DNA from 3 places in the Klebsiella terrigena genome. Region 1 is predicted to be linked to each of the others. Evidence: predicted binding sites of a transcription regulator. Region 1 holds the regulator's gene; each other region holds the start of a gene.

Region 1 (7,955 bases):
ATCTCACCCGGGCCCTGCACGCCGGACGAGTCGGGGATCTCCCTGGCCGTCATCGGGCATTATGCCGGGAAGGTGCCGCTGCTGGGCGTCTGCCTGGGGCATCAGGCTATCGCCCAGGTCTTCGGGGCGACCATCGTCCGTGCCGCCAAAGTCATGCACGGAAAAACCTCCCCTATCAGCCACGACGGACGCGGCGTGTTTCAGGGATTAAACAATCCCCTCACCGTGACCCGCTACCACTCTCTGGTCATTGACCCGGATACCCTGCCTGAGTGCTTCGACGTGACGGCCCGCAGCGAGAGCGGAGAGATTATGGCCATTCGCCATCGAGAGTGGGATCTTGAGGGGGTGCAATTTCACCCGGAAAGCATTCTCAGCGAGCAGGGGCATCAGCTGCTGGCAAACTTCCTCAAGCGTTGATTTGTAGTTGCCATTGACTGATTTTTTATGCATATTTTGTGATTATAATATCATAATCATTTTTGCATAACGAAGAAGGATGGCATCACATGGCAACTGAGCAACCGGCAATTACCCGCGCCACGTTCGATGAGGTTATTTTGCCGATTTATGCACCGGCAGAATTTATTCCGGTAAAAGGTAAAGGTAGCCGCGTATGGGATCAGCAGGGCAAAGAGTACGTTGATTTTGCGGGCGGTATTGCCGTCACGGCGCTCGGTCATTGCCATCCGGCGCTGGTTGCGGCGCTGCATGAGCAGGGGGAAACGCTGTGGCATACCAGCAACGTTTTCACCAACGAACCGGCGCTGCGCCTGGGCAGAAAGCTGGTCGATGCCACCTTCGCCGACCGCGTGGTGTTTATGAACTCCGGCACTGAAGCCAACGAAACGGCATTCAAGCTGGCGCGCAACTACACGATCACCCGCCATAGCCCCTATAAAACCAAAATCATCGCCTTCCATAACGCTTTCCACGGTCGTTCGCTGTTTACGGTCTCCGTTGGCGGGCAGCCGAAATATTCTGACGGCTTCGGGCCGAAGCCGGCGGATATCATTCACGTACCGTTCAACGACCTGCACGCGGTGAAGGCGGTCATGGACGATCACACCTGCGCGGTGGTGGTTGAGCCGATTCAGGGCGAAGGCGGCGTGATGGCTGCGACCCCGGAGTTCCTCAAAGGGCTGCGTGAGCTTTGCGATCGGCATCAGGCGTTGCTGGTGTTTGATGAAGTGCAGTGCGGAATGGGGCGTACCGGTTCGCTGTTCGCCTATATGCATTACGGCGTGACGCCGGATATCCTGACCAGCGCGAAAGCGCTCGGCGGCGGTTTCCCGATTAGCGCCATGCTGACCACCCACGATATTGCCAGCGCGTTCCATGCCGGCTCCCACGGTTCAACCTACGGGGGTAATCCGCTCGCCTGCGCCGTCGCCGGTGCGGCGTTTGATTTGATTAATACGCCTGAGGTACTGGACGGCGTCAACGCGAAGCGCGAACGCTTTGTACAGCATCTGCAGCAGATTGACGCCCGCTTCGATCTGTTTAGCGATATTCGCGGTATGGGGCTGTTGATCGGTGCGGAGCTGAAGCCGCAGCATCACGGCCGGGCGCGTGATTTCCTGTATGCCGCGGCGGAAGCGGGGGTTATGGTGCTCAATGCCGGGCCTGACGTGATGCGCTTTGTGCCTTCGCTGGTCATTGACGATAGCGATATTGACGAAGGAATGGCGCGCTTTGCACAGGCGGTACAGCGCGTACTTAGCGCTTAGTTGCGCGTAGCCAGATGCCGTGATGCGGGCGCTGACGCCATGCCACCGATGAGATGGTGTGCATGGTGTTCAGATGATCGAGGATCCGCTGCAGGTGCTGCTCCATGGTGCTCAGCGGGCCGCGGGGCACGTCCGCATCCTGCGACTCCATAATATTCACCTCGCCGGCGCTACCCGGCCCGTCGGTATCCAGCCGCTGCTGACAGCGCTGTAGCGCAATCTCACAGGATTCAAGATAGCGCCGGGCCAGATCCGGCGTCAGCATATTGTGCTCGCGGGCCAGCGTGGTCATGGCGTTGATATGCTCGACAATAAACTGGCTATGGGTGACCCATAGCTTCATATCGTCAAGATATTGCGAGTTAAAGCCGGGCTCCTGCATCGCCTGATTCAGCGAGTTATACAGCGAGTTGTGTGCCTGGTTGACGCGCATCCGCCGATAGGCCAGCGCCGGCGCCTGGTGATCGTCGCTGAGAATAAGGCGGATGGCCTCCTGGTCCGCCTCCAGCGCGTCGTGGGCGTTTTTACGCAGCAGGCCGCTTTGCCACTGTGGCCACAGCCATACCATCCCGCCGAAGGCAATCAGACACCCGATAAGCGTATCGATAAGCCTGGCGACAATAAACTGCTCGCCGTTAAGCGTCAGCAGCTGCAGGGTATAAACCGCCGTGACGGTAAAGCCCACCATCGCCCAGCCGTAGCTCTTGCGAATAATCAGATAGCTCAACAGCGTGATAATTAGCATCGCGGTCAGCGTATAGCCCTCAGGGACGTGAAAGTGCAGCGTCAGTCCGGCAATCACCAGGCCGGCGAGGGTCCCTGCCGCCCGGTGGACGATGCGGACCCGCGTTGCGCCGTAGCCGTTCTGGGTGACGAAAAGCACCGTCATCAGGATCCAGTAGGGTTTGGGCAGGTTTAGCGCACTGCCCATCAGGCTCGCGGCGGTGAGCATCACGCAGATCCGGGCGGCGTTGCGTAAAGCCGGCGATTTGTAAGAGAGATAGTTTTTCAGCGCAGGCAGTAGCGGCAGGCGCCGTTCCTTATCGGCCATCAGGTTACGTGGGTACAGCGGACGCTGGGTGCGCAGCACCCGGGCAAGGCGGCTGAAGTGCCATGCGCAGAATTGCCCGACCGGGTTGTCGGGGTGCTGAGAGGCAATCTTCTCCAGGGCGCCGATCTGCTTATCCATGTTAAAGCGCTGCGGATAGCGGTGGTAGAGGATGTCATCCGCCAGCACCCTTAGCCGCGCGGCGACGGTTTGCGCATTCCAGCGGATTACCGCTTCCGCGTGGCTGCGTTCGACCAGCTTCTGCACCTCTTCCGGCTGATGCAGGCTGACGGAAATATGTTCCTGCAGATCGAGGGCAACCTGAAACGCCCGCAGCAGGCGCTTATGGTCGCTACGCTGATTGGCCGCCAGCATATGCATCTGCTGGTAGCACTGGGTGATCAGGTCGACGACCTTTTGCTGACGGGTCAGCAGCGGAGGCAGCGAGGTTGCCGGGTCGATATGCTGGGTCAGCAGGCTGTATTTGGCTTCACAATAGTTGGCCAGCTCCCGGTAGAGCAGGCTTAGCGATTCGCGCAGCGGCTGCTCGCGCCACAGCCAAAACCAGAACCAGTTGAATAGCCCGTACCACAGCGTGCCAAGCGCGTAGATCAGCAGCGGTTCCCAGATCGGCATATTGCCGGCGAGGCTCAGAGTAAAGATGGCGGCAATCAGCGAGGCGGGCAGCAGCCTCGCGTGCAGCGAGCTGATTTCTGCCGTGACGCCAAGGAGCAGGGTCAGGCCGCTGAGAATTAAAGGGAGCGGGATATCGTGCTGGAGAAGGAGCTGAACGATCAGGCTGCAGCCGGCAAAGAGCGAGCCGCCAATAATCAGGCGTTTAAAGAAGCGCTTATGCGGTGTATCAAGACCGGCGACGTTGCAGCATGCGGGAACCAGCGAGAACAGCAGACCCTGCTGCAGATGGCCGAGAAGGAGGCCTATTGCGACCGGCAAACACAGCACCAGCGTTTGCCGCAGTGCGTAGTTGACTTCCGGGTGGTAAATCAGCCTGCGCCACATAGAGGGAAAACAAAAACGGCGTGTTGCAGGAGCAACACGCCGTTTTATCAGCTTAACGCGTGCCGTAGACGACGATAGTTTTACCGTGTGCGGAGATCAGATTTTGATCTTCCAGCATCTTCAGAATACGGCCAACGGTTTCACGTGAACAGCCGACGATCTGACCGATTTCCTGACGGGTAATTTTGATTTGCATACCGTCCGGGTGGGTCATGGCGTCAGGTTGTTTTGCCAGGTTCAGCAACGTCTGGGCGATACGGCCGGTGACGTCGAGGAAGGCAAGGTTACCGACTTTCTCAGAGGTAACCTGCAGACGGCGGGCCATCTGCGACGAGAGACGCATCAGAATATCCGGGTTAACCTGGATTAGCTGACGGAATTTTTTATAGGAGATTTCGGCCACTTCACATGCGGTTTTCGCACGTACCCAGGCGCTACGCTCCTGGCCTTCTTCAAACAAGCCTAATTCACCGATGAAATCGCCCTGGTTGAGGTAAGAGAGAATCATCTCTTTACCTTCTTCATCCTTGATGAGCACAGCCACAGAGCCTTTGACGATGTAGTACAACGTTTCTGCTTTTTCACCCTGGTGGATCAGCGTGCTTTTAGATGGGTACTTATGAATGTGGCAATGAGACAAGAACCATTCGAGGGTAGGGTCTGTTTGCGGTTTGCCAAGCACCATGCGCGGTTATCCTCTGTTATAAGCTATCTCCGGGTGCCGACACTACACGGCATCCGGGCATGCAATCGTATTGTTTCCCTATGCCTGGGAAGCTGGCTGGTGATTTTTCTTCAGCCTGTAATGTGAATTCCTCTGCATACATGCAGTACATCAATGTAATACTGTAGCATCCTGACTGTTTTAGCATAGCTTTTGCCGCGTGTCTCCTGGTGTCTCGCTTCAGCATGATGCAGGTCGCCTTCCGTTGCGAGATTTGTTATGTACGTGTAATCTGTCAGGAAAATTGCAACCTTGGAGTTAAATTTTATGCAAGCTCGTGTGAAATGGGTGGAAGGGTTAACCTTCATCGGTGAGTCGGCTTCCGGCCACCAGATTTTGATGGACGGTAACTCCGGGGATAAAGCGCCGAGTCCGATGGAAATGGTGCTGATGGCCGCCGGCGGCTGTAGCGCCATCGACGTGGTCTCAATTTTGCAGAAAGGACGTCACGATGTGACCAACTGTGAGGTGAAGCTGACCTCAGAGCGTCGGGAAGAGGCGCCGCGCCTGTTTACCCACATCAACCTGCACTTTATCGTGACCGGCCGCGAGCTGAAGGATGCGGTCGTTTCGCGAGCGGTAGACCTGTCGGCGGAGAAATACTGCTCGGTGGCGCTGATGCTGCAAAAAGCGGTAAATATCACGCATTCGTACGAAGTTATCGAGGGCTAAGCCGGAAGGCCAGCCCGTGGCCCCGGTTTGCGTCGTGCAGCCGGGGTGTTTACCGGCTTAACCGATCTTTTTCCCTGCCATCAGCCGTTCAACCAGCGGCGCCATGATCAGCTCCATCGCCAGCCCCATTTTGCCGCCCGGTACCACCAGCGTATTGATATGCGAGATAAACGACCCTTGCAGCATCGCCAGCAGCCACGGGAAGTCGATATCCTGCAGGTTGCGGAAGTGGATCACCACAAAGCTTTCATCCAGCGAGGGAATACCTTTAGCGGCGAAGGGGTTCGACGTATCAACGGTGGGAACCCGCTGGAAGTTGATATGGGTACGCGAGAACTGCGGGGTGATGAAGTTAATATAATCTTCCATTGAGCGGACGACCGAATCCATCACCGCTTCGCGAGAGTGCCCGCGCTCGCTGGTATCGCGGATGAGCTTCTGGATCCACTCCAGGTTGACGATGGGCACGACGCCCACCAGCAGGTCGACATTGTGCGCCACGTTGTGCTGCGGGGTGACAACGCCGCCGTGTAGCCCTTCGTAAAACAGGACGTCGGTCGGCTCCGGCAGCGGCTGCCAGGGCGTGAAGGTGCCCGGTACCTGATTCCACGGCACGGCCTCGTCATAGGTATGCAGATATTTTCTCGACTGGCCGGTTCCGCTGCGTCCGTACTCGAGGAAGGTGTTTTCCAGCAGGCCGAAGTCGTTTGCTTCCGGGCCAAAATAGCTGATGTGCTTCCCCTGATCCCGCGCTTTGCGGATCGCCATGTCCATTTCCGGGCGGGTGTAGCGATGGAAGCTATCGCCCTCGACTTCGGCGGCACGCAGGTTCAGCTGGGCGAAGATTTTGCGAAAGGCGAGGCTGGTGGTGGTGGTTCCCGCGCCGCTGGAGCCCGTGACGGCAATCACCGGATGTTTGGCAGACATATCAACTCCCAGATTAAACGATGGTGTGGCGCCGCCTTAGCCGTGGAACTGCTTGCGGGGCATGATGTTGACCGTCTCGTGCAGCTCTGACCACACCAGTACGGCTTCTCCGCTTTTCAGCTGCTGTTTTACATCGGCGACCTTATCGGCCAGCGAGCGTTCATGTTCACCATAATCGGTGCCTTCGCGCAACACAAAGGTTTCAATCAGGTTATCCAGCGTTTCGGGATCCAGATCCTGCCAGGGAATAATCATTTTTTTCCTTCCAGCCAGCGCGTTAGCCAGTCCGGGATCCGTCTTTCCAGCCACATCTCAGGCCTGCGCAGCGTGCCGCCGACAAACCCGACGTGCCCGCCCTGTTCGGTCAGCTGGTACTCGACGTTGGCCGGTAGCTGCTCCTGCGGCGGAATGGAATGATGGTCCATGAACGGATCGTCTTTCGCGTGAATGATCAGCGTGGGTTTCGTGATATCGCTCAGACGCGGCATCGCGCTGCACTGGCGATAGTAGTCCAGCGCATCGGCAAAGCCGTGAATTTTGGCGGTGATGGTATCGTCAAACTCGCGAATGCGCCGCATGCCTTTGAGCTGGCGTAAATCAACCGGCAGAGAGCCCGGGTAGGCTTTCAGCTTGCGCGCGGCGTTCGCTTTTAACAGGTTCAGCAGATAGCGCTGGTAGACGCGGGAGAAGCCTTTATCCATATGGTAGCTGCAGGCCTCCAGCATGAACGGGGCCGACACGATGACCGCCGCGTCGAGCGGGACGCTGTCGCCCTCGTTTGCCAGCAGGCAGCCGAGCATATTGCCGCCCAGCGAATAGCCTACGGCGGCCGTGGGCGCGGGACCAAATTCGCGCTGCAGCCAGCGCAGGAACCAGGTGCCGTCTTCCGTCTCTCCGGAGTGGTAGATGCGGTTATTACGGTTAGGCTCGCCGCTACAGCCGCGGAAATGCATCACCACGCCGAGCCAGCCGCGCTGCATTGCCGCGTGGATCAGGCCGTGAGCGTAAGGGCTGTGCAGGCTTCCTTCCAGACCGTGAAAAACCACCAGCCGCGGCTTATGGCGGGCTGATTCGGGATCTTCGCTCCAGGCCAAATCGATAAAATCACCGTCGGGGAGTTCAAGGCGCTGCCAGTGTGGAGTAAAGCCCAGTTTGCGGCGGATCAGTCGCGGCAGCATGGTTTGCAGATGACGATTGCCCACGCCGCGCATTGGGTGAAACTCGCGCGAGTCGTCTTCGGGGGGCGTCATTTCTGTAGGGGTGATTTCAACCATAGCACCAGAGCAATTAATAAACTTATAAACACTATACCGCGCATGAAGTGCGCAGGTTAGCCAATATGTGATCTTATGGCCAGCTGGTGGAGATTACGCGAAAAAGAGCGGGCGCTATAGGGCCTTTTGTGGCATGAAGAGTGGCCCCGAAAGCTCATTGCCAGTGAACCGTCGAGGCCGCGCGCTCGGCCCGCAGGGCTTAGCCTTCCTGCAGCATCTGCTCCAGCTGTTCCTGCGCCTCCAGCCAGGCCATTTCGCACTCTTCCAGACCCGATTTGGCACTGGCCTGCTGCTGCAGGCAGGCGGTCAGGTCCGCTTTGCGGGATGCGTCATACAGGCCGCTGTCGCCCAGTTTCTCTTCCGCCTGCGCGAGCTGGGCGTTGAGCTTATCCATCTCTTTCTCAAGACGGGTAATCTCTTTACGCAATGGCTGAGTCAGGGTGCGCAGCTCCGCTTCCCGGCGCTTTTGGTCTTTGCGGGACTGGGCGCTGTTGCCGTTATCTTTGATCGCGTCAGACGACTGACTCTCCTGCTTCTGCGAGTCGCTCAGCCACTGCTGG
Region 2 (7,955 bases), 1.3 Mb from region 1:
AGCGAGCTGATGACCTACGCTTATGAAAAATATCAGCTAAATGAAGCGAAGAACGAAGAGTCCTACCGCCTGCACAATCTTATTGCCAACCTTGAGCTGGAAAAAGGCAAGCAGCAGGCCGCGCTGTTTAACTGGGAAAATGCGCTGATCTATGCGCTGGTCTCGCGTACCGCCAATATTCACTCCTATCTGCTAAGCGATTCAGAGTTTGGCCTGTGGTTCCGCCACAAGTGCAGTCAGCACTTCGGCAGGCAGCCGGAAATAGAACAAATTAATCTGCTGATTGAAGCCATTGACGACATGTTAAACAAAGGGGCGGATACCGGCGGAAACGAGCTGGACTCTATTCAGTCCCTGCTGAGCGATATTCGCTCAAAGACCATGATCATTAATAACCTGTTCACCTCGCTGTTTGAAGAGGCCAATCGCCTGGAAAGCGGTAAAGACGTGCTGACCAACCTGCTAAACCGGCGCTTTATGTCAACGGTGCTCAAGCACGAGGTGAAACTGGCGATGGAGAGCGGCAAAAATCTGGCGGTGGCGATGCTGGACGTCGACCACTTCAAGCAGATCAACGATACCTGGGGCCACTCGACCGGGGATGAGGTATTACGCCATATCGCGGCGATCCTGACGGAGAGCACGCGCGCCAGCGACTACGTGTTCCGCTACGGCGGCGAGGAGTTCATGATTGTTTATCTGGAGTTTACCCGCCACCAGACGCTGAGCTTTGTCGACGCTATCCGCCACAAAATTGCCAGCTCGCCTTACGTGACCGCGGAGGGGGAAAAGGTCGCGCTCAGCGCCTCGTTCGGGGTCAGCCACTATCGCGGCCATCCTGATTATCAAAAAATGGTCGATGAGGCCGATAAGGCGCTGTATGACGCCAAAAACGGCGGCCGTAACCGGGTGGTTGAATTTAGCGATTAAACGGCGGATTTAGCGCTGCGCGACCCCGGTCGGTCGCGCGCTATTTACTCTGCAGCTCCAGCAGCTGCTCAGGCGTCACCGCCGGATAGGACTGCACTCCCTGCGGAACTTCCTGCTGTGCCGGAATAGGGATCAGCGGGCCGAGAAAACGCGGCTCGCGTTTGAACACGTAGAGGTCCGCGAGGGCGCCAAAGCGCGCGCCGAACTCGCGCATCCGCACGTTCCACATATCTTTTGGCGACGGGACCGCATAGCACTGCGCCTGAATGCCCATATGCAGGGCGATAAACAGCGCGCGCTCGCAGTGGAAGCGCTGGGTGATGATAATAAAATCGTTGGTGTCGAACACCTTGCGGGTCCGCACGATAGAGTCGAGGGTGCGGAAGCCGGCATAGTCCAGCACGATATCCGCCGGATCGACGCCTGCTTTAATCAGGTCCCGGCGCATTGTCATCGGCTCATTATAGCTCTGCAGCGCGTTATCACCGCTGAGCAGCAGGTAGTTCACCTTGCCGCTGTTGTAAGCGTTGAGCGCACCCTGGATGCGGTAGCGGTAGTATTGATTGATGACCCCGGTGCGGTAGTACTTGGCGGTGCCGAGCACCACCCCAACCTGGCGGTAGGGCAGATCCTGCAGTTCATCGTAGATATAGGGCGCGGTTTTCCAGCTCATCCAGCGGTCAAGACCCAGCACGGTCAACAGCAGCAGGCCGAACAGGACTAACAGGCTGTATAACGCACGCTTTAACATTAACCTGGGCTCAACGGTAGACAATGGAGTGTTCAGGCTACTTTACCCGCCGGGCAAGAGCAAGAAACCATCGTTTGATTGCGGGGATTTTCAACAAAACGGGCCAGAGGCCCGTTTTATGGGGGATTTAACCGAGCAGCACGCGGTCAATACTGTGACAGCCGAGGGCCTTCAACGTGGCGGCGGTGGCATCCCACTGGATCAGCGCCGCATCGGCTTTTTCGGCGAGAATGGCCCGCTGGATATCGGCATAATCATAGCCGTTCAGGCTGAGCAGGTTAAGGGCGCCCTGCAGCGGCGGCAGCGTCGGGTTAAAGGCGGCATTTTCGGCATAGCTGCCGGAGAAGATCGTGCCGTCCTTCAGCTCAAGCGCGACGCCTGACGGCGACTGGCTGTAGGGCATGTGGCAGCGATTTGCCGCCCGGATCGCCGCCTGCGCCAGCGCGTCGCCGCTCAGCGGGAAGCCGTGATCCTGCTCGTCCATCAGCAGCGTTTTGATCTCCAGATCCTTCGGACCAAACGCATCCGGCAGATAGTGCTGCAGCGAATGCGCCTCGCGGCCCGGCAGGTGGATGCGCAGCACCTGGCTACTGTTGAGCTCGTTCATAAACTGGCGGCAGTGGCCGCAGGGCGTGTAGTTAACGGTGATTGCCAGCAGGGATTTTTCGCCGCGCAGCCACGCATGGCTGATGGCGCTCTGCTCCGCATGGACGGTTTGCTGCATGGTCGCACCGAGGAATTCCATGTTGCCGCCGAAATACCAGCGCCCGCTGACGCCGCGCGCGATAGCGCCAACGTTAAAATGCGAGAGGTCGGCGCGCGCGCAGGCTGCGGCCAGCGGCAGCAGGGCAAAGGCCAGCGCGTCTTCGTCGAGGCCGGTTGCGCTTTGCAGCGCGGCGACCTGGTCTGCATCGAGCATGGCCGGGAAATGCGGGTCGGTCAGCATCGGGGCGATTGCCGTCTGCAGGTCTGCCGTCAGTTGAGGGAGAGCAGCTTGAAAACGTGGGTGCATGGCGTTGCCTCATAACAATGTAATGGAAATCTAGTGTACGGGCGGTGATGGCCTGTATATGTGATTAATATCTCATTGTTTGTGCAACTCTATTATGTTGCATTAATAAATGTGACTTAAATCACAAATTATCCCACCACGGCTAAAATCACCGGGAACAAAAACGGCGCAACCAGGGAGGTAATAATCCCGCACAGCACCAGCGCCAGCGAGCTGAAGGCCCCCTCCTGGTAATCCAGCTCCGCACAGCGCGCGGTGCCCAGCGCGTGCGAGGCGGTACCCATCGACAGGCCGCGTGAGGCTTTGGTGCGGATGCGCATCAGGTTGAGCAGCGTATGGCCGAAAACCGCGCCGAGGATGCCGACGAAGATAACGCATACCGCGCTGATTGCCGGAATACCGCCAATGCTGCCGCTGACCGCCATCGCAATCGGCGTGGTGACCGATTTCGGCATGATCGACGCGGCGATTTGCGGCGTCGCGCCCATTAACAGCGCCACGGTGGTCCCGGTGACCATCGCCACCACGCTGCCGATAAAGCAGATGGTAATAATCGATTTCCAGCGGGCGCGAATCTGGTGGAGCTGCTCGTATAAAGGAAAGGCCAGCGCCACCACCGCAGGCTGCAGCAGATCGTTGAGGATCTTACTGCCCTGAAAATAGCGATCGTAAGAGATGCCGGTCAGCAGCAGAAAAGGGATGATGACCACCATCGCCACCAGCAGCGGGTTGAGCAGCGGAAATTTAAAGCGCGCTGCCAGCCTGCGGGCGAGGAAAAACACGATCAGCGTCAGCGGCAGTGACCACCAGATTTCATGCATCATTTTTGCTTCCTTTTTGGCCGACCACTTTGCGTTCGCCGTGCACCAGATGAGAGCTCCAGCTGACAACCAGAAAAACGACCAGCGTGCTGATGGTGCAGGAGACGGCGACCGGGCCGAGCTGAGCGCGGAGCAAATCCCAGTACTGCATTACGCCCACGCCGATGGGCACGAACAGCAGCGCCATATAGCGAATCAGCACGTTACAGCCGGGATTAACCCACTTCGGCGGCATAATCTGCAGCGCCAGCAGGACAAACAAAATCAGCATCCCGATAATGCTGCCTGGGATGGTGATGGGCAGCAGGGAGGCGATAAAAATCCCGGCGTACAGGCAGGCGTAAATCAGCACAAAAGCCCGCAGATACTGCCAGATAATAATCAGTGATTGACTCATGGTAATAACCCTTGATGAACCGCATTCATCATACAATTAAACCCAAAAATGTGCTACCGATCACATCATGAATAATACGCATAGCGGGGATAGAGAAATGGAACCCCGCGCGGGCAGCGCCACGGCTACGATGCCTGCGATAGATAATCCAGAAACCGGCTGAGGGCAAGCGATGGCGTTTCACTTTTTCGCCAGAATACCCCGACGCTACCTTTTTGTTCGATGCGCGGCAAATTAAGAATTGCCAGCTGCTGCTGTTCGGCAAAGCGCTGTGCCAGGCGTAAAGAAAGAATAGAGATCATGTCGCTGCTTTGCAGCAGGTTGCTGGTGACGTTCATCGACGCCGACTCGATGGTATTTTCCGGCAGCATCACGCCGTTATCGACCAGGGCGTTGTCAATGCTCAGGCGGATCGGCGTGCCGGTTGGCCAGACTATCCAGCGCCAGTGGGCGAGGTCGGCCCAGCCGAGGCTCGGCATCTGCGCCAGCGGGTGATCGGGGCGGGCGACGAAGCACACCGGCTCGGTATACAGCACCCGATAGTTAAGCGGCAGCTCCAGCGCCCGTCCGCCCACCCGGCCTACCACCACGTCCACCACCCCGGAGAGCAGGTCGTGAAGCAGGGGGGTCATCACCTTTTCCTCGATGTTCAGATGCAGGCTCGGCATCTCCTTGAGCAGCGAGAGAATGGCCAGCGCAACGCAGTCGGTGGCCACAGGCGAACAGCCGATCATCAGGCTACCCACCAGCCCGCCCTGTTTGAAGCGCTCAATCTCATACTGCGAGCGGGACATATCGTTGATTAGGCGCTGGGCGTGCTGCAGCAGCAGCTTGCCGCCTTCGGAAGGGCGTAGGCCTTTGCTATGGCGTTCGAACAGCAGCATGCCGACCTCTTCTTCAAACTGAGTCAGCCATTTAGAGAGCGCGGGCTGAGTAATATTCATCATTTTCGCCACCTGCGTCAGGTTGCCCTGCTCGCCGAGCGCCACCAGCATTTGCAGATGATGCAGCTTCAGTTTTTGCGTCCAGTTTGCCATTAGCAATAACCTCCAGGTTATGTCTATGCCCGAGATACCATTGTACATTTCATCGCCTGAGTTACAAAATCGCAACATAAAAGAAATAAATACAACATCTCCTCCTCCCTGCACTGAGGCATAACGATGACTCAACGACGTGAATTGCAAACGCTGCTGGACGCCGCTCCGGTAGGTGCCCGGCAGTGGCGCGTGATTATCTGCTGTTTTCTGGTGGTCATGCTCGACGGTTTTGATACCGCCGCCATTGGCTTTATCGCTCCCGATATTCGCGCCCACTGGCAGCTCGGCGCCAGCGAGCTCGCGCCGCTGTTTGGCGCAGGCCTGCTGGGCTTAACCGCCGGCGCTCTGCTGTGCGGCCCGCTTTCCGACCGCTTCGGTCGCAAGCGGGTGATTGAGTTCTGCGTGGCGTTATTTGGCCTCTTTAGCCTGCTTTCGGCCTTTTCCCCCGACCTCGAGACGCTGGTTATCCTGCGCTTCCTGACCGGGCTCGGCCTCGGCGGGGCGATGCCGAACACCATTACCATGACCTCTGAGTATCTGCCCGCCCGGCGGCGCGGTGCGCTGGTGACCCTGATGTTTTGCGGCTTTACCCTCGGTTCGGCGCTGGGCGGCGTGGTCAGCGCCCAGCTGGTAGCGCAGATTGGCTGGCACGGCATCCTGGCGCTTGGCGGCGTTCTGCCGCTGCTACTGGCCGCGGCGCTGCTGGCGGTGCTGCCGGAATCCCCGCGCTGGCAGATCCGCCGCCGGCTGCCGCAGCCGGTGATTGCGAAAACCGTCGGCGCTATTACCGGCGAGCGCTATGAGCAGACCCATTTTTGGCTGGATGAGCCAACCACCGGCGCTAAAGGCAGCATCGGCCAGCTGTTCGTTGGCCGCCAGCTGCCCATTACCCTGATGCTATGGGTGGTGTTCTTTATGAGCCTGCTGATTATCTACCTGCTTTCCAGCTGGATGCCGACGCTGCTCAACCATCGCGGCATCGACCTGCAGCACGCCTCATGGGTCACCGCCGCTTTCCAGATTGGCGGCACCTTCGGCGCGCTGCTGCTGGGCGTGCTGATGGATCGCTTTAATCCGTATCGGGTGCTGGCGCTGAGCTACTGCCTGGGCGCGGTCTGCATCGTGATGATTGGCCTTAGCGAGAACGGCCTGTGGCTAATGGCGCTGGCGATTTTCGGCACCGGGATTGGCGTCAGCGGTTCGCAGGTGGGCCTTAACGCGCTAACGGCCACGCTCTATCCGACCCAGAGCCGCGCCACCGGCGTCAGCTGGTCAAACGCCGTCGGCCGCTGCGGAGCCATCGTCGGCTCTCTCTCCGGCGGCATGATGATGGCGATGAATTTCTCATTCGATACCCTGTTTTTCGTCATCGCCGTTCCGGCCGCGATTAGCGCAGGAATGCTGATTTTGCTGACCCTGGTTGTCCGCAATCCGATTACCGTACCCGACGCGCTGCCCTCCGCGGGCATCGTGAATAAATAAGGAGAACAATCATGTCTCAGCACGCAACGGAAGTTACCGGCGGTCGCCAGCAGTTTTACGAGCATATCTCGGGCCAGAACCTGACGCCTTTGTGGGAGTCGCTGCATCATCTGGTGCCGAAAACGCCGAACGCCAACTGCGCGCCGGCCTACTGGAATTATCAGGAAATTCGCCCGCTGCTGCTGGAAAGCGGCCGGCTGATTGGCGCCAAAGAAGCGGTGCGTCGGGTGCTGGTGCTGGAGAACCCGGCCCTGCGCGGCCACTCCTCCATTACCTCCTCGCTGTATGCGGGTTTACAGCTGATCATGCCCGGCGAGGTGGCGCCGAGCCATCGGCATAATCAGTCGGCGCTGCGCTTTGTCGTGGAGGGCGAAGGGGCCTTTACCGCCGTCGACGGCGAGCGCACGGCGATGCGTCCCGGCGACTTTATTCTCACCCCGCAGTGGCGCTGGCACGACCACGGCAACCCCAGCGATGAGCCGGTTATCTGGCTCGACGGCCTCGACCTGCCGCTGGTGAACTATCTGGGCTGCGGCTTTGCCGAAGATTATCCTGAGGATCAGCAGCCGGTCACCCGCAAGGAGGGCGACTATCTGCCGCGCTACGCCGCCAACATGCTGCCGCTGCGCCACCAGGTGGGCAACTCCTCGCCGATCTTTAACTACCGCTATGACCGCAGCCGCGACGCGCTGCATGAATTGACCAAAATGGGCGCCGCCGACGAGTGGGACGGCTACAAAATGCGCTACGTCAATCCACTCACCGGCGGCTACCCGATGCCATCAATGGGCGCTTTCCTGCAGCTACTGCCCAAAGGCTTTAGCTCGCGGACCGCGAAAACCACCGACAGCACTATCTACCACGTCGTCGAAGGGAGCGGGCAGGTTACCGTCGGCGAGCAAACCTTTACCTTCCAGGCGAAAGACATCTTCGTGGTGCCGACCTGGCACGGCGTCTCTTTCACCGCAGCGCAGGAGACGGTGTTATTCAGCTTCTCGGACCGCCCGGTCCAGGAAACCCTCGGCCTGTTCCGCGAAGCGCGTTACTAATAATAAGGACTCGATCATGACTCAATACGTTTTTGCTCCCCAGGCCCCGGTTACCGTTCCCGTTATCGGCAGCGAGGAGCAGTTTCCCGTGCGCCGCGTCTACTGCGTGGGGCGTAACTATGCCGCTCATGCCCGTGAAATGGGCTTTGACCCGGACCGCGAGCCGCCGTTTTTCTTCTGTAAACCGGCCGATGCGGTGGTGGCGGTAGCCGCAGGCGAAACCCTCGATTTGCCCTATCCGGCGCAGACGGACAACTACCACTACGAAATCGAGCTGGTGGTGGCGATCGGCAAGCGCGGCAGCGATATTCCGCTGGAGCAGGCTCACGACTATATCTGGGGCTACGCGACCGGCCTCGATATGACCCGCCGCGACCGCCAGATGGAGATGCGCCAGATGGGGCGTCCGTGGGAAATCGGCAAGGCGTTCGATCTCTCCGCGCCGATTGCGCCGCTGCACAGAGCGGATAGCG
Region 3 (7,955 bases), 510 kb from region 1:
GTCTGGCAAAACCGGCGCGTAAGCTGAAAAATGCCGCCGACGAGGTCGCCCAGGGGAACCTGCGCCAGCATCCGGAACTGGAAGCCGGCCCGCAGGAGTTTTTGGCCGCCGGGACCAGCTTTAACCAGATGGTCACCGCCCTGGAGCGGATGATGACCAGCCAGCAGCGTCTGCTCTCCGATATCTCCCACGAGCTGCGCACGCCGCTTACGCGACTGCAGCTGGGCACCGCCCTGCTGCGCCGCCGCAGCGGCGAGAGCAAAGAGCTGGAGCGTATTGAGATGGAGGCGCATCGGCTGGACAGCATGATCAACGATCTGCTGGTGATGTCGCGCAATCAGGCCAACAACGCGCTGGTCAGCGAGACGGTAAAAGCCAACCAGCTGTGGGGCGAGGTGCTCGATAACGCCGCCTTCGAGGCCGAGCAGGTAGGAAAATCGTTCACCGTGGAGTATCCGCCGGGGCCGTGGCCGCTGTACGGCAACCCCAACGCGCTGGAAAGCGCGCTGGAGAATATCGTACGCAACGCGCTGCGCTACTCGCATACCCGAATTTCGGTGAGCTTCTCGGTGGATAAAGACGGCATCACGGTTAACGTCGATGATGACGGTCCGGGCGTCAGCCCTGAGGATCGCGAGCAGATTTTCCGCCCGTTCTACCGCACCGACGAAGCGCGCGATCGCGAGTCAGGCGGTACCGGTCTGGGACTGGCGATTGTCGAAGCCGCTATTCAGCAGCATCGCGGTTGGGTGAAAGCCGACGACAGCCCGCTGGGCGGCCTGCGGCTGACCATCTGGCTGCCGCTGTATAAGCGCACCTGACGCGGCGTTCCCCGGTCTGCGCACGCAGCCGGGGAAGCCTTATTTCCCCGACAATCGGCGGGAATTATCTTCGATTTTGCCGCTTAAACGCCGCTTCTGCATGGTACGGCTCCAGCTTACCGACAGCCCTGCGGCACTGAGCAGGCGATGATACTGCTCGTCATCAAACGGCATATGCCAGGCAATCGCGCCGGCCTCATGTACGCTGATATCACTCACCCTGGAGGCCAGCTCCAGCGGCGCGTCGCAGGAGACCACGCCCCCCGCCACCACCCGGTACAGCCAGCCGGTTTTACCGCTATTCTGCATGCGCTGGGCCATATCGCTGATGGCAAAATGGAAGTTGAGCTTAAAGCACGGCGAGCGCGGCTGCGTTACCTGAATCAGCGCCTCGCCCCAGCGAAAGATATCCCCGATATAGACGTTTTTCTCGGTCATTCCTTCAGCAGAAAGGTTTTCGCCAAAGGCCGGCGCGCAGAAAAGGTCGGCCTGCTGGGGGAATTCGCGGATCCAGTCGGCGTAGTGCTCGCGCGGGTACTGGCAGAGCGCGCGATCCGGGCCGCCGTGAATTTTCTTTTCCGCCTGCTCATCGCCTTCCAGCCCCAGATCGCCGAGGGTTAACTCACCGTCGACCTGGATTTTCCCGATGGCGCTCGGACGGCTTCCTTCGTAATCCCTTATCTTGCCCACAAAGACGTTCACCGGATAGTGCATCTGCTGCCCCCTGCTACAGGTATAAAAAAAGCGAGTCATCAGACTCGCTTCTCGTTCAGCACAATGCAACCTTATTTTTTGGCGGCAAAACGCGCTGCTGCTTCGTCCCAGTTAACCACGTTCCAGAACTCTTTGATGTAGTCCGGGCGGCGGTTCTGGAATTTCAGGTAGTAAGCATGTTCCCACACGTCCAGGCCCAGGATCGGGAAACCGGAAGCGCCGGAGATAGCTTCACCCATCAGCGGGGAGTCCTGGTTCGCGGTAGAAACCACGGCCAGCTTGTCGCCTTTCAGTACCAGCCACGCCCAGCCGGAGCCGAAACGGGTGGCTGCAGCTTTTTCAAACTCAGCTTTGAAGTTATCAACGGAGCCGAAATCGCGCTCGATAGCCGCTTTCAGGTCGCCCTGCAGGGTGGTACCGGTTTTCAGGCCTTTCCAGAACAGGCTATGGTTAGCGTGGCCGCCCGCGTTGTTACGCAGAGGACCTTTTTTGTCAGCCGGCAGCTGATCCAGTTTAGTAATCAGCTCTTCAACAGACAGATCGGCGAATTCCGGCAGGCTTTCCAGCGCAGCGTTCGCGTTGTTAACGTAAGCCTGGTGGTGCTTAGTATGGTGGATTTCCATAGTCTGCTTGTCGAAGTGCGGTTCCAGGGCGTCATAAGCGTACGGCAGGGCTGGCAGTGTAAAACTCATAATCATCTCCATTATTGTCGAGCGGCTGAAAGTGTTAAGGCCGCGTAAGCAGTTGGTTCATTATAGTTAATTAAATGATATTGAAAACGCTTATCAATGCCGTATTTTTAATAAGGTTATAACAGAGTGTGATACCCGCGATTTTGTGAGCTGGAACAAGTAATTAAGCCGTTGGTTGCCAGGGTTTACCCACACGTGGCAACAGCCTGAAGGCGATAAAACTGACCGATTTTTACACTCATCGGGTCGGAAGAAGATTTATCCGATAAAAAATAGATGAGGATAAAATCAATGAATCACGCGATTACGATGGGTATTTTTTGGCATTTGATAGGTGCGGCCAGTGCAGCCTGTTTCTATGCTCCGTTCAAACAAGTTAAGCAGTGGTCATGGGAAACCATGTGGTCTATCGGCGGGATTGTCTCGTGGCTGATCCTGCCCTGGACTATCAGCGCCCTGCTGTTGCCTGATTTTTGGGCCTATTACAACTCCTTTAGCGCCTCGACTCTGCTGCCGGTCTTCCTGTTCGGCGCGATGTGGGGTATCGGCAATATCAACTACGGCCTGACCATGCGCTATCTCGGCATGTCGATGGGGATCGGTATCGCCATCGGCATTACCCTGATCGTCGGTACGCTCATGACCCCGATTCTCAACGGTCAGTTCGAGGTTTTAATCAATACCAAAGGCGGTCAGATGACACTGCTCGGCGTGCTGGTCGCGGTGATTGGCGTCGCCATTGTCACCCGAGCGGGGCAGCTGAAAGAGCGCAAAATGGGCATTAAGGCCGCAGACTTCAACCTTAAAAAAGGTCTGGTCCTGGCGGTCATGTGCGGCATTTTCTCGGCGGGGATGTCGTTTGCAATGAACGCCGCCAAACCGATGCACGAAGCCGCCGCGGCGCTGGGGGTTGACCCGCTGTACACCGCTCTGCCTAGCTACGTGGTCATCATGGGCGGCGGCGCGCTGGTGAACCTCGGATTCTGCTTTATTCGGCTGGCAAAAGTGAAAAACCTGTCGATAAAAGCGGACTTCTCGCGGGCAAAACCGCTCATCATCGCCAATATCCTGCTTTCCGCGCTCGGCGGCCTGATGTGGTACCTGCAGTTCTTCTTCTACGCATGGGGCCACGCCAGCATTCCGGCACAGTACGACTACATGAGCTGGATGCTGCATATGAGCTTCTACGTTCTGTGCGGTGGGCTGGTGGGGCTGGTGCTGAAGGAGTGGAACAACGCCGGACGGCGTCCGGTCGGCGTACTCAGCCTTGGCTGCGTGGTGATCATTATTGCCGCCAATATTGTCGGCCTGGGAATGGCAAACTAAACGCCTAAGCGGCGACGCGACTGCGTTGCCGCCACTGCCCCGGCGTCATGCCAATCTCACGGTTAAAGACCACCGAAAAGTAGTTACTGTCTTCGAATCCGCACAGCATAGCGATTTCGCCAATCAGCCGCTCCGTATGCTGCAGCAGGTACTGCGCGTGGCAAATTCTCAGCTGACGTAAATAGTGGTTGATCGTCATACCCGTCTGCTGGCGAAACTGCTGGCGCAGGGCGCGCTCGCTGCACGCTTCCCGCGCGCAAAAGCGATCGAGGAAAAAGGGTCGGTTCAGGCTGCCGGCCAGTTCGGTCAGCAGTTTATCGAGGAGGGCTTCGCTCTGGGTCGCCGCCAGGTTGTCGGTCGCGTAGCGATGTCGGTGCAGAATGAGCGCCAACTGGGCGAACAGCAGCTCGGCCATCTGATTGGCCTGGGGGTCGCTGCGGGTGCTCTCCTGTTCAAGCTGGGTAATCACCTGCCGCACCTGGGTCATACCGGAGCTGCCGATTCGCCAGTGCGGAACCCACGGCGTACCAAACAGTCCGGGAATATGGGCCGCCCAGTCAAAGTTGAGCCGCAGCCGGTCCGGGCAGTAGATGACGTTTTGCAGGACTAAATCGTTCACCGACGCATAGGAGTGCTTGTCCTGCGCGCGGATATAGAACAGATCGCCGCGGGTAATGCGCCACGGGCGATCGTTAAGCACATGCAGGCCGTTTCCCCGCCACACCAGCACCAGTTCGCAGAACTCATGGGTATGCTCGGCGAAGACGTTTTGCGGGTAGCGATCCGCTACCGCCACCGCCTGAGAAGGCGAGGCAAAAAACTCATCTTTGCGAAGAATCAACTGACCGGCCACCGCGACAACTCCAGGCACAAATAACGTTCGATTATTCGCGATTTTGCTCGCTAAAACGTTGACTGCTCTCGCGTTACTGAAGAATGGCGTCGCGTCCCTGGCGGATATCACGCGGTGACCAGGAAAACTCGCGGCGAAAAAGCGTCGAAAAGTGGTTACTGTCGCCGAATCCGCAGTGATAGGCGATATCCGTTACGCTGTCATCGCTGTGCCGCAGCAGATGGCGCGCCTTCATCAACCGCACCCGGTTCAGGTAGCGCTGCGGCGTCAGGCCGGTCTGCTGCTTGAGCTGACGATGCAGCGTGCGCAGCGACAGCGAAAACTGGGCCGCTACCTCTTCCCAGCAGACATCCTCTGCAAAGTGATCTTCCAGCCACGCCATCAGGTGATTGAGCCGCGCCTCGCTATCGGCGGCCCCTTCCGCGAGGCTGCTTTTGCGCAGCAGCACCAGCAGCTGCATAAACAAAATTTCCCGGCTGGCAATGGTATGCACATCCGACTCGCCGCCGAGGCTTTCCATCTGGCTGACGATCTGCCGCACCTGCTGCAAAGCCCCCTGATTAACCCGCCAGTGCGAGAGATAGTTGCCTTCCTGCTCCTGCGGCAGCAGCTGGCTGACGCCGCTCAGAAAGCGAAAGGCATCCGGTGCGCGGTAGAGCACGTTGGTCAGGCACAGGTTATCGGTATGTTCATAAAGATGGCGATCGTGATCGCGAATAAAACAGACCGAGCCGCCGCTGATGGTATAGGGCTGGCCGTTGAAAACGTGGATCCCCGTCCCGTGCTCGACGATAACAATTTCATGGAAATCGTGGTGATGCTCCGGAAACGCCGACTGAGGGAGGCGTGGCTCAATGGCAACAGCAGAAGTACCGGACTTAAAGAAATCCACACTGTGCAATACGGTCATAGCAGCTCCCTCGAAATGAGAAATGTTATCAATCACTGTCGCAAATAGTAATTAAGGACCGGCAATCCGGCCTTCAATTTTCGACCGCAAACGGCGTAAAGCCTGCCGCTTTTTCAAGAAACAGCCGGAAAGATCGGGAACTGCGGAGAGCGTCACATCCCCCACGTCGATAGCGACAGAATGAAATTGTGAGCTCTCTCACGGTCACCTTTGCTTTCTTGCCAGCGGAGAAATTTCTCTGTCCGTGGCAAGAAGGTGCGCGACCGGCGACTTTTTTAGACTGCTGGCAATGATTTTCAGAAGGATCTCTGCCATGAGTTTTCGACATTGTGTCGCCGTTGATTTAGGCGCTTCCAGCGGGCGGGTGATGCTCGCCAGCTATGAAAGCGGACAGCGTGCGCTAACGCTGCGTGAAATCCACCGTTTTACCAACAGCCTGCACAAGGTGGATGGCTACGACTGCTGGGATATCGATAGCCTGGAAGGCGAAATTCGCCGCGGGCTGGCGCTGGTGTGCGCGCAGGGCATCCTTATCGACAGCATCGGCATTGATACCTGGGGCGTGGATTATGTCCTGCTCGACGGCCAGGGCCAGCGCGTCGGCCTCGCGGTTTCCTATCGCGACGACCGCACCCACGGCCTGATGCAGCATGCCGAAACGCAGATAGGCCGAGCGGATATCTATCGCCGCAGCGGCATTCAGTTTCTGCCGTTCAACACCCTTTACCAGCTGCGCGCCCTGGTTGAGCAGCAGCCGGAGCTGGTGAGCCAGGCCGCGCACGCGCTGCTGATCCCGGACTACTTCAGCTTCCGTCTGACCGGCCAGATGAACTGGGAATACACCAACGCCACCACCACTCAGCTGGTCAATATCAACAGCGATAGCTGGGATGAGGATCTGCTGAACTGGAGCGGCGCGCCGCGCGAGTGGTTCGGTACCCCGACCCATCCCGGCAACGTGATCGGCCACTGGATTTGCCCGCAGGGCAACGCGATCCCGGTCGTCGCCGTCGCCAGTCACGATACTGCCAGCGCGGTGATCGCTTCTCCGCTGACCGGTAAAAATGCGGCCTATCTCTCCTCCGGCACCTGGTCGTTAATGGGCTTTGAAAGCAAAACCCCCTGCACCGGCGACGATGCGCTGCGGGCCAATATCACCAACGAAGGCGGCGCCGAAGGCCGCTATCGGGTGCTGAAAAATATTATGGGCCTGTGGCTGCTGCAGCGGGTGCTGAAAGAGCAGAACGTCAGCGACCTGCCGGCGCTGATTGCCCAGACCGCCGACCTACCGGCCTGCCGCTCGGTGATTGACTGCAACGATGAGCGTTTTATCAACCCGGCCAATATGAGCGCTGAAATTCAGGCCGCCTGCCGCGAATCCGGACAGCCGGTGCCCGACGGCGACGCCGAGCTGGCGCGCTGTATTTTTGACAGCCTCGCCCTGCTGTACGCCCGCGTGCTCGGCGAGCTTGCCCGGCTGCGGGGCCAGCCCTTCAGCCAGCTGCATATCGTCGGCGGCGGTTGTCAGAACGCGCTGCTCAATCAGCTGTGCGCGGACGCCTGCGGCATAACGGTTATCGCCGGCCCCGTCGAGGCCTCTACGCTCGGCAATATCGGCATCCAGCTGATGACGCTGGATGAGCTGAACAACGTCGATGATTTCCGTCAGGTGGTACGCGACAACTACGCGCTCACCACGTTTACCCCTAATCCTGAACATGAAATTGCCCGCTTCGTTGCGCAGTTTCAGCAACAACAGACCAAGGAGCTTTGCGCATGACCACTCAACTTGAACAAGCCTGGGAAATTGCTAAACAGCGCTACGCCGCCGCCGGTGTGGATGTCGAGGAGGCTCTGCGCCAGCTGGACCGGCTCCCCGTATCCATGCACTGCTGGCAGGGCGATGACGTCGCGGGCTTTGAAAACCCGGAGGGGAGCTTAACCGGCGGGATTCAGGCCACCGGCAACTATCCGGGTAAAGCCCGCAACGCGGGCGAGCTGCGCGCCGACCTTGAGCAGGCGCTGAGCCTGATCCCCGGACCGAAACGGCTGAACCTGCACGCGCTGTACCTGGAGTCCGACGCCCCGGTTGCGCGTAACGAAATCAAACCTGAGCACTTTAAAAACTGGGTGGAGTGGGCCAAAAGCAACGGGCTGGGTCTCGACTTTAACCCTTCCTGTTTCTCACATCCGCTAAGCGCCGACGGTTTTACCCTCTCGCACGCTAACGATGAAATCCGCCAGTTCTGGATCGATCACTGCAAGGCCAGCCGCCGGGTTTCCGCCTATTTCGGCGAGCAGCTGGGCACCCCGTCGGTGATGAATATCTGGATCCCGGACGGCATGAAGGACATCACCGTTGACCGCCTCGCACCGCGCCAGCGCCTGCTGAACGCGCTGGATGAGGTCATTAGCGAGAAGCTCGACCCGGCGCATCACATCGATGCCGTGGAGAGCAAGCTGTTCGGTATCGGCGCCGAAAGCTACACCGTCGGCTCCAATGAATTCTATATGGGCTATGCCACCAGCCGGCAGACCGCGCTGTGCCTGGACGCCGGGCACTTCCATCCCACGGAGGTCATCTCCGACAAGATCTCCGCCGCCATGCTCTACATTCCGCGCCTGCTGCTGCACGTCAG

What was found. The regulator CRP, encoded in region 1, controls carbon source genes, mostly activating them, when cyclic AMP is high. The targets are predictions, from matches to a motif close to ATGTGANNNNNNTCACAT.
Region 2: cdd (cytidine deaminase) is a predicted target of CRP. The motif match lies at 2,752-2,769, and genes of this name have one in related genera.
Region 3: rhaS (HTH-type transcriptional activator RhaS) is a predicted target of CRP. The motif match lies at 5,457-5,474, and genes of this name have one in related genera.

Annotation. Positions count from the first base shown of each region.
Region 1 is NZ_CP050508.1:399,765-407,719, forward strand. Features, by position in the region: gene pabA (aminodeoxychorismate synthase component 2) at 1-420, shown strand, start outside; gene argD (bifunctional acetylornithine/succinyldiaminopimelate transaminase) at 510-1,730, shown strand; gene HCK03_RS01805 (YccS/YhfK family putative transporter) at 1,720-3,798, opposite strand; gene crp (cAMP-activated global transcriptional regulator CRP) at 3,851-4,483, opposite strand; gene HCK03_RS01815 (OsmC family protein) at 4,790-5,194, shown strand; gene HCK03_RS01820 (phosphoribulokinase) at 5,252-6,121, opposite strand; gene HCK03_RS01825 (YheU family protein) at 6,158-6,376, opposite strand; gene HCK03_RS01830 (hydrolase) at 6,373-7,395, opposite strand; gene HCK03_RS01835 (ABC transporter ATP-binding protein) at 7,595-7,955, opposite strand, start outside.
Region 2 is NZ_CP050508.1:1,687,985-1,695,939, forward strand. Features, by position in the region: gene HCK03_RS07990 (GGDEF domain-containing protein) at 1-930, shown strand, start outside; gene sanA (outer membrane permeability protein SanA) at 971-1,681, opposite strand; gene cdd (cytidine deaminase) at 1,809-2,693, opposite strand; gene HCK03_RS08005 (CidB/LrgB family autolysis modulator) at 2,822-3,517, opposite strand; gene HCK03_RS08010 (CidA/LrgA family protein) at 3,507-3,911, opposite strand; gene HCK03_RS08015 (LysR substrate-binding domain-containing protein) at 4,037-4,948, opposite strand; gene mhbT (3-hydroxybenzoate transporter MhbT) at 5,075-6,433, shown strand; gene gtdA (gentisate 1,2-dioxygenase) at 6,445-7,482, shown strand; gene HCK03_RS08030 (fumarylacetoacetate hydrolase family protein) at 7,499-7,955, shown strand, end outside.
Region 3 is NZ_CP050508.1:5,483,854-5,491,808, forward strand. Features, by position in the region: gene cpxA (envelope stress sensor histidine kinase CpxA) at 1-821, shown strand, start outside; gene yiiM (6-hydroxyaminopurine reductase) at 861-1,535, opposite strand; gene sodA (superoxide dismutase [Mn]) at 1,607-2,227, opposite strand; gene rhaT (L-rhamnose/proton symporter RhaT) at 2,519-3,553, shown strand; gene rhaR (HTH-type transcriptional activator RhaR) at 3,558-4,406, opposite strand; gene rhaS (HTH-type transcriptional activator RhaS) at 4,480-5,316, opposite strand; gene rhaB (rhamnulokinase) at 5,630-7,096, shown strand; gene rhaA (L-rhamnose isomerase) at 7,093-7,955, shown strand, end outside.